One region of the Bradyrhizobium sp. CCBAU 65884 genome, then DNA from elsewhere that is predicted to be linked to it. Evidence: predicted binding sites of a transcription regulator. Region 1 holds the regulator's gene; each other region holds the start of a gene.
What was found. The regulator LexA, encoded in region 1, represses DNA repair genes until DNA is damaged. The targets are predictions, from matches to a motif close to TGTTCNNNNTGTGTTCNG.
Positions count from the first base shown of each region.

Region 2: XI03_RS17475 (DNA recombination protein RmuC) is a predicted target of LexA. The motif match lies at 2,655-2,672, and genes of this name have one in related genera.
Region 3: recA (recombinase RecA) is a predicted target of LexA. The motif match lies at 3,072-3,089, and genes of this name have one in related genera.

Region 1 covers NZ_LBJU01000114.1:104,436-109,612, reverse strand. The annotation lists gene XI03_RS16905 (ComEC/Rec2 family competence protein) at 1-196, shown strand, start outside; gene XI03_RS16900 (GAF domain-containing protein) at 206-1,147, opposite strand; gene XI03_RS16895 (hypothetical protein) at 1,364-1,798, opposite strand; gene lexA (transcriptional repressor LexA) at 2,373-3,074, opposite strand; gene XI03_RS16885 (molybdopterin molybdotransferase MoeA) at 3,251-4,462, opposite strand; gene XI03_RS16880 (hypothetical protein) at 4,691-4,897, opposite strand; gene XI03_RS16875 (HAD-IA family hydrolase) at 5,067-5,177, opposite strand, start outside.
Region 2 covers NZ_LBJU01000115.1:85,714-90,890, reverse strand. The annotation lists gene XI03_RS17480 (AmpG family muropeptide MFS transporter) at 1-1,276, opposite strand, end outside; gene XI03_RS17475 (DNA recombination protein RmuC) at 1,425-2,624, opposite strand; gene def (peptide deformylase) at 2,795-3,319, shown strand; gene fmt (methionyl-tRNA formyltransferase) at 3,458-4,393, shown strand; gene truA (tRNA pseudouridine(38-40) synthase TruA) at 4,400-5,137, shown strand.
Region 3 covers NZ_LBJU01000092.1:47,223-52,399, forward strand. The annotation lists gene XI03_RS07275 (hypothetical protein) at 1-193, shown strand, start outside; gene XI03_RS07280 (transposase) at 190-1,092, opposite strand; gene XI03_RS07285 (hypothetical protein) at 1,591-2,328, shown strand; gene XI03_RS07290 (hypothetical protein) at 2,595-2,867, opposite strand; gene recA (recombinase RecA) at 3,182-4,270, shown strand; gene XI03_RS07300 (hypothetical protein) at 4,374-5,177, shown strand, end outside.

The DNA of each region.
Region 1 (5,177 bases):
TCGCCAGGGCGCGCTGGCATTGACCCAGCGTGGCGACGGCTTTTCGGTTCAGGCGGTGAGGGCAAGAGGCACGAACCGCCCGTGGTTACCGGCCGGTGCGGGCGAAGGTGACTTCGACGGCAGCCTTGCGCAGAAGGCGGCTCCCCGCAGCCGCGACGCAACGCCATCGGAGACCGACTTGCAGGCCGACGATTGACGCCATCGATTACAGATACCAGGCCAGCACGGCTTCGAGCTTTGCCTTGCCGATGACCGGCAGGGCCACCATTCGGCTCAGCCCGGCTGCGCAGGCCTCAGAGCCCGCGATCGAGCCGTCATGAGTGAGATCGTCGTTGAGCGCGGGCATGCCGGCGGCCCAGGCGCCGCCGATGCTGCCTTCGCCCCTGGCAATGGAATTGGCGGCATAGCGGGCGGCAAGGTCGGTCTGCGCGCTGCAATCGCCGGCGCGAAAGACCAGCGCCGAACGGGCCTCGTTCGGGACCCAGATCTCGAAGCGTCGCGCAATCGGCGTTGCCTGCGCGGAGAGGAAAGTCAGGACCCAGGTTTGGTCGGTGCCGGTTCGGTAGGGCACGCCGACACCCAGATTGATCCCGACCTTGGCTGCGTCCTCCCAGCGCAGGAAGCTCTTGGCGTCGTGCAGGTCCTTGATGATCAGCGGCAGGCCCGCCTTCCAGGTGCGTCCGGGAAGTCCGAAGCCGCGAGGAAATTTAGTGTGGCGCGAGTTGAATTCGAACATGTCCGCCGCGCCGTAATAGCCGTCGACGAGGCCCATCTCGTGGGAGAGATCAGGATCGTTGTGCCAGAGTTCGATCGCGCCGACATGCGCCTCGTCGTCGCCGCAGAACAGCACCATCACGGCTTGCAGAAATTCGCCTGCAAACACCGGCACCGCCACGCCGCAGGTGAGGCCGGCGGCGACGGCCTGATCGGTCCGCTTGAAATAGGAGTTGGCGAATTTCGTGAGGATGACGGGATGGCCGCAGGCCCAGGCCTTGCCCGGAAGCCCCTCGTCATATCCGAAGTGCAGCTCTTCGCTGACGGCCTTGAACGCGGACAGCCCTTCATCGTAAAGGCCGCCGCCGAATTCCAGCCGCATGCGCGTCCGGTCAGGCACCCAGAGTTCAACAACGCGAATAAAGGTTTTCATCGAGCGTGTCCGCCGCCTCAAACCACGACAGCATCGGTCATTTGGCTGCGGAGCGGAGGTTCAAAATTCAGGCAGGACGGCCCAAACTTCGTGCGGCGACGAGGTGCGGCGGCGCTCGCCGATCGAATTTCGTGAAACACAAACCCACCGGGCTCGCCGGCATCGGCCGGCGACGGCATTTCAATCCTGGCCCCGGACCCGCCGGGCCGGAGGGCGTCAGCCGATCGGCAGTCGCGTGACCGTCGGGCGACTGTCGGCGATGATCTGCGGCTTGTGCTCGCGCTCGCCGATCGGTTGAGTCACCGGCAGTTGCAGCACGGTTGCGCGCTGGCCCTCGACGAGCTGCGTCACCAGCACGGATTTGCCGTCCGGGAATTCGATCGCATCATGATGGCGATCGGGAATATGCGGATCGATCTTGCCGAACTTGCCGACGCGGGAGTTGACGGTGCGCGTCCAGATCCAGCGGTTGTCGTAACGGACGTTATCGGCGAAGGCGAGCTCCGTTCCCGGCAGCAGGCAGACCGCGACGGAGAGATCGGCTTCGGAGGCGAAGCCGCGCGTCGAGGTGCCGCGGAATGTTGTCGTGACGATCGTCTCGCCGACTTCTGCGGGGCGCGTCGCGACGGCATGCAGGCTGTAGTCACACATCGGGTGCTCCTCTATGCAGAGATAGCGACCCGCACCCCTTTCGGAGGCGCAGGCCCCTACCAGAGTGGAAGCACGTGACGGTCTGCTTGGTTGTAGGCAAATCTGCGGCTGGGATCCGCGAGCCCCGATCACATTATCTTTTCCATCTTTTCCGAATTCGATAGGAACAAAGTCGGCTTCCGTGCATTTGGCAGGCGCGCGTCAACGACCGGCGAAACCAGCCAGCCCGAGTATCGTCAGCTCGGCTGCGTGCGCGCTGCATTGCGGTCGTTGCGGATTTTCTGGATCACGGCCGTGTCCTAGCCGACATGATGATGCGACATGATGCGACCAGCGTTGCTGCGGCTGCGCTCAAACGATCTGGCGCAGTTGGGCTGTCCCCCTCGAACTCGCAAGGCCCGCGAAGCGATGTTGCTTCGCGCGGCCTGCCGAGGATGTCGCGAAAGGGGGAGGGGCCGGACAATCTGTGCAGAACCAGAAAGACTATCCAGCCGGAGCGGACCATCAATCCGCTCCAATCTCTGATCGGCGATGCCGACCGAAGGCGCGCGCGAGGCGCTGAAGACTTCCGGTATCAGTACTTGCGGTAAAGCCCGATCAGCTTGCCCTGAATCTTCACGCGGTTCGGCGGCAGGATGCGCACCTCGTAAGCGGCATTGGCGGGCTCCAGCGCGATCGAGGCGCCGCGGCGGCGGAAGCGCTTGAGCGTGGCTTCTTCGTCGTCGATCAGCGCCACCACGATGTCGCCGGTATCGGCGCTCTCGTTGCGCTGGATCAGCGCCATGTCGCCGTCGAGGATGCCGGCCTCGACCATGGAATCGCCGCGCACTTCGAGCGCGTAATGCTCGCCGGAGCCGAGCATGTCCGGAGGCACGCTGATGGTGTGGCTGCGGGTCTGCAACGCCTCGATCGGGGTGCCGGCCGCGATGCGACCCATCACGGGCACCGCAACGGGCCGCTCGCCCTCGTCCGCGGACGGGCTGGAGCTCGCGCGTAGCTTGCCGAGATTGCCCTCGATGACGCTTGGCGTGAAGCCGCGTCGGTTGCCGGCGGCAGCCTGGAGCTCCGGCAGTTTGATCACTTCGATGGCCCGGGCGCGGTTGGGCAGGCGGCGGATGAAGCCGCGCTCCTCGAGTGCGGTGATCAGGCGGTGGATGCCTGACTTCGAGCGCAGGTCGAGCGCATCCTTCATCTCGTCGAAGGACGGCGGCACGCCGCTTTCCTTCAAGCGTTCGCTGATGAACCGCAGAAGCTCGTATTGTTTGCGCGTTAACATCTCGACCAAAGTCCCCCGGTTGATGTCGTTCGATTCCGAGACGATGAGTTCAGCGATAAGCCGCTACATCCTCGAAACAAATCATGAACGGACACTATATGTTCGATACATGTTCCGCAACTGCTTAATTTACCGTGAACAGAGCGAAACTCGCGGAATGCGTGTGGCCGCGCAGTTCAGACGGGGAGCCGCAGCACTTCGCAGGGGCTGCCGGCCTCGGCCTTTGGCGCAAGCGGTGCGCGCACGAGAAGTACCTGTGCTGCAGCAAGATTCGCAAGCAGAGAGGAGTCTTGATGGCTGACGGGAAGGGCGACGAGCGTGCCGTCGTCGCGCAGCTCCAGGCGCGCGCGCAGATAATCCTGGCGCTGGTCATTGGCGCCGAGATCGCGGCCCAGCACGGCGCGCTCGCGATGGTGATGAATCACCGAACGGCCTGCCAGCGCGCGAATCAGCGGCACCATGAACAGGAAGGCGCACACGTAGGACGACACGGGATTGCCGGGCAGGCCAATGACGCCCATCGTCCCTAAGCGTCCGTGCATCATCGGCTTGCCGGGCCGCATCGCGATCTTCCAGAACGCCAACGCGATGCCTTCGTCCTTCAGCGCCTGCTGGACCAGATCGTGGTCGCCGACCGATGCGCCCCCGGTCGTGACCAGGACGTCGGCGCCGCTTTCGCGCGCGCGGCGGATGCCGGCGGTGGTGGCCTCCAGCGTATCGGCGGCAACACCGAGGTCGATGGTCTCGGCGCCCTCGCTGCGGGCGAGCGCGTGCAGGGCATAGCCGTTGGAATAGACGATCTGGCCGTGCCCGGGCGTCGCGCCCGGCATCACCAGTTCATCGCCGGTGGCGAGGATCGCGACCTTCGGACGACGGCAGACGGCGAGTTGCGGGTGATTCATTCCAGCGGCGAGGGCGAGATCGCGCTCTGTCAGACGGGTTCCCTTGCGCAGGAGGACGTCACCCTCGCGGAAATCAACGCCGGCGGGGCGGATGTGCCGACCCACGATCGCGGCTTCCTTGATCGTTACGTGCTTGCCCTCGGCGATCGTGTCCTCCTGGATCACGACTGCGTCGGCGCCGTCGGGAACGACGCCGCCGGTGAAGATCCGCACGGCTTCGCCGGCGCCGACCCTTTCCGTGAACGGACGGCCCGCTGCGACCTCACCGATCATCGTCAGCCTGGAATCGATCGTTGCCGCATCGGCCGCGCGCACGGCGTAGCCGTCCATCGCCGACATCGCCTGGGGCGGTTGGGTGCGCCGCGCAGCGACGTCCTGCGCGAGCACGCGATGGTAGGCTTCGTCGAGTGAAACCATCTCTGCAGGCAGCGGCTCTGCACCCGCCAGCACCGCAGCAAGGGCGTCGGAAACCGGCATCAAGGCCACGGCGAAACTCCTGCTCGGCACGTTCGGACGAAATGTTCCGACAGTCTTCTAGCCGAGCGCGGGGGCAGAGGCAAAAATGCGGAGCGGGCACGATTTATCTTGCCGCTTTCCGGCCCTGGATCGAAGGCAGGCTCAGGCTTGGCGTGGCATGATCCAGAGAATGAGGCCGATCGGCAGGAGGGTGGCCATGGCGAGGACGAGAATGATGAGTGCCACGGCCGGCATCGCTCAACTCCCGCTCGGCCGGTCCGGCCCGTCGTCCAGCGCGACGTCGGGAGCCTTCGGCCCTTGATCCTTGTCGGGTAGCGGATCGGCCTGGGATTTCAGGTCGGCGGCCTTGCTGATCAGCTTGGCGGAAAGGTCAGAATCCGAGGTGGTTCTTGCGAATTCAAGCAGGAGAGAGGCTTGCTTGGTGAGATAGGTTTTGCCCAGCACGTCCATAAGTCCGGTGTAGAAGTCCCAACGGACTCAAGAGTCCGGAAGGGGCCATTCCGTTCCCGGAACTCCGTACAAAAATGCACAAAGCGCTCTGGTTCCTCATTTTGGGCAAAATTGGCTCCGGGAGGGCTGCCCGACGTTGGCGCCTCCCGATGAGCGGAGATCGTCAGATGCCCAATGCCTTCAAGGCGTTCTCGACGTCGCGCGGCGACGTCACATGCACCGCCGTCAGCCCGCGCGACCGCGCGCCTTCGATGTTCTCGGCGAGGTCGTCGAA
Region 2 (5,177 bases), on a different contig from region 1:
AGATCACGAAGAACAGCGGCCAGCCCGTGGTGTCCGCGACATAGCCCGCGCTCGACGACAGATATGTTCGCCCCACCGCCGCGAGCGCGGTGAGCAGCGCATATTGCGTCGCCGTGTGCAGCGGGTTCTGGCAGAGCGCCGAGAGGTAGGCCACGAAGATCACGGTGCCGATGGCGCTGGTGAAGTTCTCGGCACAGATCGCGAGCGCCAGCGCCCATTGATTGGTGCCGACCACTGCGAGCCAGGCAAAGGACAAATTGGCCAGCGCCTGCACCACGCCACCGATCCAGAGCGACATTGCCAGCGGATAGCGCCGCGCGACGAAACCACCGGCAAACCCGCCGATCAGGGTGGCGGCGAGGCCGACGCCCTTCACGATCGCCGCATAATCGTTGCGGGTGAAGCCGAGGTCGATCACGAACGGCGCCGTCATCGTGCCCGAGAAGGCATCGGTGAACTTGAATAGCACGACGAAGGCGAGCGCGGCGAGTGCGTCCTTGCGCGACAGGAATTCGGAGAACGCGCCGATCGCCGCGCTCAACACACGCGCAAATGCGGTCTCGGTTTGTGTCGCAGCTTCCGCCTGTGCGGATTGCGCCGGCTCGGTCGCGGCCAGCGCGGTGATCGTGCCGATCAGCACCATCGCGGCCATCACCACATAGCCCCACATCCACGCCGAGGTGCGGGGTATGCCGGTGCCTTCGAAGCCCGAGACGATGAACAGCGCGCCCGCGGTCGAGACCAGCATGCCGATGCGGTAGGCCGCAACGTAAGCCGCCATACCGGCGGCCTGCTCGCTCTCCGGCAGGCTCTCGACGCGGAAGGCGTCGACCACGATGTCCTGCGTCGACGACGTCGTCGCCACCAGCAGCGCGCCCAGCGCGACGTAGAACGGCGAGCGCGCGGGGTCGGTCATCGCCAGCAGCAGGATCGCGACGATCAGCAGCAGCTGCGAAAACACCAGCCAGCCGCGCCGCCGCCCGAACGCGCGGGTGAACAGCGGCACATGCAGCGCATCCACCAGCGGCGCCCAAAGGAATTTCAGCGTGTAGGGCGTGCCGACCAGCGCGAACAGCCCGATCGTCTTCAGGTCAACCCCGGCCTCGCGCATCCACACCAGCAGCGTGGAGCCCGACAGCGCCAGCGGCAGCCCCGAGGAGAAGCCGAGGAACAGCACGATCAGCACCCGGGGCTGCAGGTACACGGCAAGGCTGTCGCGCCAGGAGGGCGCAGGGACGGAGGTCGCGGCGGGGGAGGTCACGTCGGGAGCGGTCATGGGGCGGTGTTAGCAGATTCTGGGGGTGATGCCTCTGCCACAAATCCCGTCATGCCCGGGCTTGTCCCGGGCATCCACGTTCTTGGTGCCGTTGAAAAGTCCGTGGATGGCCGGGACAAACAACAAGCCCGGCCATGACGAAACGGTGTCACTCCCCCGCCTGGAGCTTCCGCGGAAACAGCTCGCCCGCGCCCGCGATCAGCCGCGGTCCCTCGGCCGGCGCGTCCGCCTTGCTGAAATCGAGTTCCTCGATCCGGCCTGCACGCTTCTCGATCTTGTCGGCGGAAATCAGGATCTGGCGGACGTCCTCGTTCGCATCGGAAAAATGCTTCTGCAATTTGACCACGCGATCCCTGAGACGACCCAGATCGTCGCCGAGCTTGATCACTTCAGTCTGAATCTGGTCGGCGGCATCGCGCATGCGCGCGTCCTTCATGATCTGCTGCATGACCTGGATCGCCAGCATCAAGAGCGAGGGCGACACCAGCACCACGCGGGCGCGATAGGCCTTCTGGATCACGTCGTCGAAACCGTCATGGATTTCCGCATAGACCGATTCCGACGGCACGAACATCAGTGCCATCTCCTGGGTCTCGCCGGTGACAAGATATTTTTCCGCGATGTCGCTGACATGCTTCATCACGTCGCCGCGCAGCCGCTGCGTGGCAACGCGCTTCTCCTCGTCGGTGCGGGCGTCGTGCAGCGCCGTCATCGCCTCCAGCGGAAACTTCGCGTCGATGCAGAGCGGGCGCTGGTCTGGCAGGAACACGACGCAGTCGGGCCGCTTGCCGGTCGAGAGCGTGAACTGGAACTCGTAGGCGCCCTTCGGCAGACCGTCCTGGACGATCGCCTCCATCCGCGCCTGGCCGAAGGCGCCGCGCGACTGCTTGTTGGCGAGCACGTCGCGCAGGGTCGTCACCTGGGTGGTGAGATCGGTGAGGTTCTTGTGGGCGCTGTCGATGATGCCGAGCCGCTCGTGCAGCGCGCGCAGGCTCTCCATGGTGTTGCGGGTCGAATGTTCCATCGACTGGCCGACGCGATGGGTGACCGAATCCAGCCGCTCGTTGACCGCGCGCGCCATCTCGGCCTGGCGTCCCGCCAGCGCCTGGGTCATGGCGTCGACCCTCCCTGAGGATTCGCTCTGGGCGTGCAGCACCTGGCTGAGGCGCTCCTCGAGCTCGTCGGCCCGGATCGCATGCGCCATCGCGAGTTCCGCGCCGCGCCGGCCCGAGCGGGCGATCACGACGGCGATCGTCACCAGCAGGGTGAGGACAAGGGCGCCGAAGCCGATCAGGGCATCAATCGTGCGCACCGGCCAGTCGGCCAGCATGAAAATGATCTCGTTCATGGGCCCTTCTAGCGCGATTCGCCGACCTTAGCGAACGAAGAGGGAACGGTTATGGTTAATAGCCCCCTAATTTTTATGGTTAACGAAACCTCAAGTTTTATGGTTAGCTAGGGGTTAACGGGGTTCCCGGCCGGATTGACCGCGTCCGGCGCGCGGCTTAAATCGCGGCCATGGCCCTCAGAGAAATCATCATCCTGCCCGACAGGCAGCTGCGTCTGGTCTCCAAGCCGATCGAGAAGGTCACGCCGGAGATTCGCAAGCTTGCCGACGACATGTTCGAGACCATGTACGACGCGCCCGGTATTGGCCTCGCCGCGATCCAGGTCGCGCAGCCGCTGCGGCTGATCACCATGGACCTCGCCAAGCGCGACGAGAACGGCGAGACCACGCCGCTTCCGCGCGTCTTCATCAACCCCGAGATCATCGCCTCGTCCGAGGAGCTGTCGGTCTACGAGGAAGGCTGTCTCTCGATCCCCGAATATTACGAGGAGGTCGAGCGCCCCGCGAAGGTGCGCGTGCGCTTCACCGATCTCGACGGCAAGGTGCACGAGGAGGACGCCGAAGGCCTCTATGCCACCTGCATCCAGCACGAGATCGACCATCTCAACGGCGTGCTGTTCGTCGACTATCTGTCGAAGCTCAAGCGCGACCGCGTGATGAAGAAGTTCGAGAAGGCCGCCAAGCGCGCGGAGTAACCACGTTCTCCGCCGTCATACCCGGCCTTGTGCCGGACATCCACGTTCTGTGCCGCCGCAGGCCGGAAGAACGTGGATGGCCGGGACAAGCCCGGCCATGACGAGTACGTTGCTCGTTTCCGAGGATTGTCTCGCCACATGCCCCTCCGCCTGATCTTCATGGGCACGCCCGATTTCTCCGTGCCGACGCTGCTCGAGCTCGTCGCGCATGGCCACGAGATCGTCGCCGTCTACACCCGCGCGCCGAAGCCCGGCGGGCGGCGCGGCCTGCAATTGCAGCCGACGCCGGTCGAAGAAGCTGCGCGAAAGCTCGGCATTCCCGTGCGGACGCCGAAGACGCTGAAGATCCAGGAAGCGCTCGACGAGTTCAGCGCGTTCGACGCCGATGCCGCCGTGGTCGTCGCCTATGGCATGATCCTGCCGCAGGCGATCCTCGATGCGCCAAAACTCGGCTGCTACAATCTGCACGCTTCGCTGCTGCCGCGCTGGCGCGGCGCAGCGCCGATCAACCGTGCGATCATGGACGGTGATGCCGAGAGCGGCGTGATGGTGATGAAGATGGATGTCGGTCTCGATACCGGCGACGTCGCCATGGCCGAGCGCCTCGCGATCACGGACAACATGACTGCACTCGATTTGCACGATCGTCTCTCTCGCCTCGGCGCCGATCTCATGGTGCGCGCGATGGCCGCGCTCGGGCGCGGCGGGCTCCAGCTCAAGAAGCAGAGCGAGGACGGTGTCACCTACGCCGCCAAGATCGACAAGGCCGAGGCGCGCATCGACTGGACCAGGCCGGCGCGTGCCGTGCTGCGTCACATCCACGGCCTGTCGCCATTCCCCGGCGCCTGGGCCGAGCTTGCCGGCGTCAGCGAGAATGCGCGCGTCAAGATCCTGCGGTGTGAATTGGCAAAGGGGTCGGGCGCGCCGGGCGAGGTGCTCGATGACAACCTCACCATCGCCTGCGGTGAGGGCGCCATCCGCATCATCGAGATCCAGCGCGAAGGCAAGGGCCGGATGCAGGCCGCGGACTTCCTGCGCGGCGTGCCGCTGAAGGCGGGAGCGAGGTTCAACTGATCAGCGATGCCCCGCTACAAGCTCACCATCGAATATGACGGCGCGCCGTTTTTCGGCTGGCAGGTGCAGGACACGCTGCCTTCGGTGCAGGGCGCGCTGGAAGCGGCCGTGAAGGCGATGACCGGCGCGGATTTGCGGGTGCATGGCGCCGGCCGCACCGATGCCGGCGTGCATGCGCGTGGCCAGGTCGCGCATGTCGATATCGACAAGCAGTTTCCGCCGGGCCGTTTTCGCGATGGGCTCAACGCGCATCTGCGCCCGCATCCGATCGCGGTGCTGGAGGCGGAGATCGTGCCTGACACGTTCGAGGCGCGCTTCTCCGCGGTGAAGCGCCACTACCGCTACCGCGTGATCAACACCCGCGCCAACCTCGCGCTCGACATCGGCCACGCCTGGCGCGTGCCGCGCCGGCTCGATGCGGAGGCGATGCATGCGGCGGCACAGCGTCTGCTCGGCAAGCACGATTTCACCACGTTCCGCGACACCGAGTGCCAGGCCAAGTCACCGGAGAAGACGCTCGACCAGCTCGACGTGCTGCGTGACGGCCGCGAGATCACCATCGTCACCTCGGCGCGCTCGTTCCTGCACAGCCAGGTGCGCTCGATGGTGGGCTCGCTGATCTGGGTCGGCGAGGGCCGCTGGACCGCCGACGACCTCTCCGCAGCGTTAGAGGCGCGCAACCGTGCCGCCTGCGGCATCGTCGCCCCGCCGGACGGGCTGTATCTGATGAAGGTGGATTATTAGCGCGTGATGCCGCCACTTCCGTCATGGCCGGGCTTGTCCC
Region 3 (5,177 bases), on a different contig from region 1:
CTTCGGCGACCAGCACGTCACGCCAGTTACATGCGTGATGGCTGTGCAGGCCGTGCAGCATACTTATCCTTGGTTTGCGAAGGTCGTTAGCGACATTCGCATGCTCAGGATCGAAGAACATAACGACCTGATGCCGGCGATTGCCCAGCAGGAATTGGACCTGTCTGAGCCTCCGCCGATGGCCGCCGGTTAGGGCTTCCCCCCTTCGATTACTACAAACTTCCGGCGCCGATCCGGCGGGGTCTCCGTGGGTAGCGCGGGGGCCACAGCAAGCGCGGCATCCACAAGCTGAGCGATGCTCCACGCCTTGTCAGCGAGCCCCAGCGCCTTCGCTGGCGTCGTGCGCAGTGCCTCATGAACGCGGCACAGATTGTAGTGCGCGACGTACAGCGCGACCGCCGCAACGTGGTTGTCCAGCTTCTTGCTAAAGCCGTTGGTCAACCGGGTGAACCGACGCGAGGCCATGCGCAACGTGAGGTTCTGGCGCTCAACGTATGACGTTGAAACGTACTGATCGGGATGGCCCGATACTACGTCACGGCTTACAGCTACTACGGCGGCCGGGGAGTAGCGGCCCTGCGCTTCCTTTACCAGATGAGTTACGGAGTAAGTCTTTACGATAACGCCATGCGAGGCGTCCGGGCCGAAGGCGTCGCGGATCGCTACGCGGTAGGGGTGAAAACCGTCCGTTGAAATCTCCGGCTGACCAATGACGCGGCTGCGGAGGTCGTGCAGGAAGTCCATGGTGCTTTCGGCATTCCGCTTGCCGACGCCCCAGCTGATGATTGCCTTCTGCGTCCCGGCCATGCCGATGAAAACGTACTGATCGCCCTTGGCGTTGATTTCGTGACGCTGGACGTTCTTTTGCTTCTTGCCGACGAAGCTCCACAGCTCGTCAAGCTCAAGGCGCTCAGTGCGCACGCCGACCATAATGCGGTCGTGCAGCTCCATGCAGCCCATGCCCACGCGGAGGGCCAGGCTGGCGACGGTGCCACGGTTGACGCCGGTCAGGCGGGAGGCGGTTCGGATGCCGACGCCCTCGCAAAGGGCGGCAATGACTTCAATCTGCTTTTCGCGGGCTAGAACGTTCATGAGGGCGCAATCCTCGTTAGGATTGACCCCGGGGACTCTAGAAAACCCGCTCTGCAAAGCGTATATTCTAGTTTGGTCGCTAGCCCGGGGCGCAATCTCGGGTGGGTGACTAGGGATCGCTGAGGCTGCAACCGCAGCGGTCCCGCTAATTCGTATCCTTGGCGGCCCCGCCGGGATTCGGACCCGGACCTCTCGGCCTGTAAGAGCGAGCGTCCTACCGTTAGACTACGGGGCAGCTTCGAAGCCGATTGCGAGGCCGTCTTTCCCTGATTGAACCCCGGGAAGGCGGCCTCTCCTTTATCCTCGCCCCCCCCTTGCTCGGCTAGCGCGCCGGGGGCTCATACCCTCCTGAGCATGATCGATCTCCTTGACGATCAATCTCTCATTTATTCGCGCATCACGCAAGACCGCGCGGAGATAAATTTGAATTTTATCTCTTGATTTATCTCTGGCTGTCTGCGATAAGTTCCGCCATCAGGCCGGAGGAGGGCCTACACGATGGCAAAGGTTCGAAGCCCCAACTATCCCATGCTGGACCTAGGCGCGGCCCTGCAAGCCGCTCGGAAGGCATACGCAAACGACCATCGCAACAAGATGTCCCGTGCTGTGCTGGCAAAGCACCTTGGCCACGACAGCCTGAGCGGGCCGGCGCTGGGCAAGATCGGGGCGTTGCGAGCCTATGGCTTGATTGATGGTAATGCCGACGAAATCCGCATCACTAACGAAGCCGTCCATGCTCTGGAGGCGCCAGAAGGCTCCCCGGAGCGAACTGCTGCAATGTCGCAGTTGGCCTTCCGGCCAAAACTGTTCCAAGACATTCGAAAGGACTTTCCCGGAGCGGTTAGCCCTGACAACCTTCGCTTTTGGCTTATTAAACGGGACTTTGTACCGGAGGCAGCCGAGAAGGCCGCTAAGACTTATCTCGCTACAATGCGGCTTGTGGATAGTGGGGCTCAGGCGTATAATTCCGAGAGCGATGTAGCCCCGGAGCCCCTAGTGACACCACAAGCACCCACTGCAGCACCGATATCCCCTCGCGCGCCCCGCCCGGAGGATTTGGCGCCCTTGTCGGATGATCAGCCGCTAGTGGTCGTCATGAACGGCGAGCGGCTGAACATCAAGGCGTCGGTTGACTTGGAGGGGCTTAAGAACCTCCGAGAGATTTTGGAGAAGTATGAGGGCATTCTCCAAATGATGCAGAAAATGAACCCGGACAAGAAAGAGGCCGCCAACTGAGGCGGCCTTTAATTCAATGCGGTCCCGGATGTCTAAGTGAGACCTATGTCCCACGCAGTCGCTTACGAAACTCGTCTGCCACAGCGGCAAGAGGGGACAGGTACAGAGCTATATCGTCCCTCACCATCCCGGTGAGACTCCGGGCTTCTTGCTCGGCTTTTGCCTTGGTGCGGACAATTACTGACGTGCCCGTTCCTGCGCGTTTGTGAAGCGAGCCGGTAAAGGCTTTGCGTCGGAGTTGCCGCTTGCTGCTCATCTTTTTCATCTTAGCCGTCCTTTAAGGACCATGTGTCTCTTACGAACCTATAGGTGCGGATCATCAGAAAAAACACGAGGCTGCCGACATCTAAGACCAGAATCACAACCGCCACCAGATGGAAAACGATGGCGAGCAGCCACAGTTTCGGGAACTCGTCGAGATAATCCGCGGCCAATTCCAGGCCAGCCGAGACGGCGCCGGCCATGAGAAACATCAAGCCGCCGGTGACTAAGTGGAACATGAAATGCTTAACGAGGTCGAAATCTTTATCTTGGGCCATCCGCCGACCCAACCATAGCTAGAGTATCTATTTGTCTTTTCAATGTTTTGGCCGCCCCTCGCATGGGAATCGATTGAATATGGCGGTCACGCTAGCAAAGGTTGAGCTGGTTGTAACGTCCTCGTTACCCCCCGCAAATCAGGCCACCCCCGAATTCAACTGAGGCCACTAGGGGTTAAATCAGGCCAGCGCCCAAATCCGCAAAAGAACATATTGCGAACCTAGAACAAATAGGGTACGTTGCTTTTATCGACGAGCCGCCTCGCCAATCGTTTGTCCCTCACGCGAATCCTCGCCATAAGGAGCACGACCCAATGTCCGCCACTGCCCTGCGTATCGTCGAAGGATCTTCCATGGACAAGAGTAAAGCTCTGGCTGCCGCGCTCTCTCAGATCGAGCGCCAGTTCGGCAAGGGCTCGGTGATGAAGCTCGGCAAGAACGACCGCTCCATGGACATCGAGGCGGTGTCGTCAGGCTCGCTCGGGCTCGATATCGCGCTCGGCATCGGCGGCCTGCCGAAGGGGCGCATCGTCGAGATCTACGGGCCGGAATCCTCAGGAAAAACCACGCTGGCGCTGCATACGGTGGCCGAAGCGCAGAAGAAGGGCGGCATCTGCGCCTTCATCGACGCCGAGCACGCGCTCGACCCGGTCTATGCGAGGAAGCTGGGCGTCAACATCGACGAGCTCCTGATCTCGCAGCCCGACACCGGTGAGCAGGCGCTGGAGATCTGCGACACGCTGGTGCGGTCGGGTGCGGTGGACGTGCTGGTGATCGATTCGGTCGCGGCGCTGGTGCCGAAGGCCGAGCTCGAGGGCGAGATGGGCGATGCGCTGCCGGGTCTGCAGGCCCGCCTGATGAGCCAGGCGCTGCGCAAGCTGACGGCCTCCATCAACAAGTCCAACACCATGGTGATCTTCATCAACCAGATCCGCATGAAGATCGGTGTGATGTACGGCTCGCCGGAAACCACCACCGGCGGCAACGCGCTGAAGTTCTATGCCTCGGTCCGCCTCGACATCCGCCGCATCGGCGCGATCAAGGAGCGCGACGAAGTTGTCGGCAACACCACGCGCGTCAAGGTCGTCAAGAACAAGCTGGCGCCGCCCTTCAAGCAGGTCGAGTTCGACATCATGTACGGCGAGGGCGTCTCCAAGATGGGTGAGATCCTCGATCTCGGCGTCAAGGCCGGCATCGTCGAGAAGTCAGGCGCCTGGTTCTCCTATGACAGCCAGCGTCTCGGCCAGGGCCGCGAGAACTCGAAAGCGTTCCTGAAGGCCAACCCCGACATCACCGCCAAGATCGAGACCTCGATCCGCCAGAACTCCGGCCTGATCGCCGAGCAAATTCTCGCCGGCACGCCGGAGCGCGACGCCGACGGCGAGGAGCCCGCGGAGGAGTAAGACCTAACACGAAAGTTTTTCGCGAGGAGCGGGCGCTGAAGACGTTGAGTTGCCGACGTCGTCAGTGCCCGTTTCGTTTTGCGTAGGGTGAGGTGCGCCGACGATGAAGCGGATGATTCTGACCAGTTCGTCCGGCGCTGGCCTCACCTATGCCGATCGCGCTGACATGGTCATCCCGTTCATCTATCGCTTTGTTTCGGGGCCACTTCCGACGGCTGACCACCTCATCCGCTATCTCGGCTGGCGGGAGTCCAGGACGTGGGTCGACCAAATGCACTGGTCGGATTGCGTCCCCGTGCGTCAGTCGCCCCTCATCAGGCGCCAGGATCGAGCCGGTGCCCTGCTCTGGGTCTGCAAGAATTACGGGGTCGATCTCATTGAACTGTGGTTCGACCCCGAACCCAACAGTCAATTGCAGCTGATCTGGATCCTCGATTACCTGCGTTTCGAGCCGTCACTTACTGAGAGTCTGAGACTACGACTCGTCGATTTCGATCTGCGCGGAGCAGATCCCTCAGAGCTTCGCCATCGTGACGTGAAGCAGTTCGATATCGCGGAAAGCGATCTTGAAAGCGCGACCCTCGCGTGGGAGGCCTATCGCGCGCCGACGCCCGAGCTCTGCGTTGGGCTGCTCGATAGGCCGCTCGGCAAGCTGTCTTTCCTGAAACCGGCCATGGAAGACCTGCTCTCGGAACTGCCGTCGCCAGCGACGGGACTGGGGGCGACCGAGACGCGGCTTCTCGAACTCATCGCAAGCGGACGCAGTCGCACCGATGAGCTGTTTCGGTCAGGCACCTCTGAGGCTCGTGTGTTCGATCCGTGGGAGTTGGGCGCGCTGCTCGAAGGGCTCGCATTCGGCCCTGCGCCAGCGGTTGCGGGTCTGGACGGCAAGCTGGCGACACTCGAT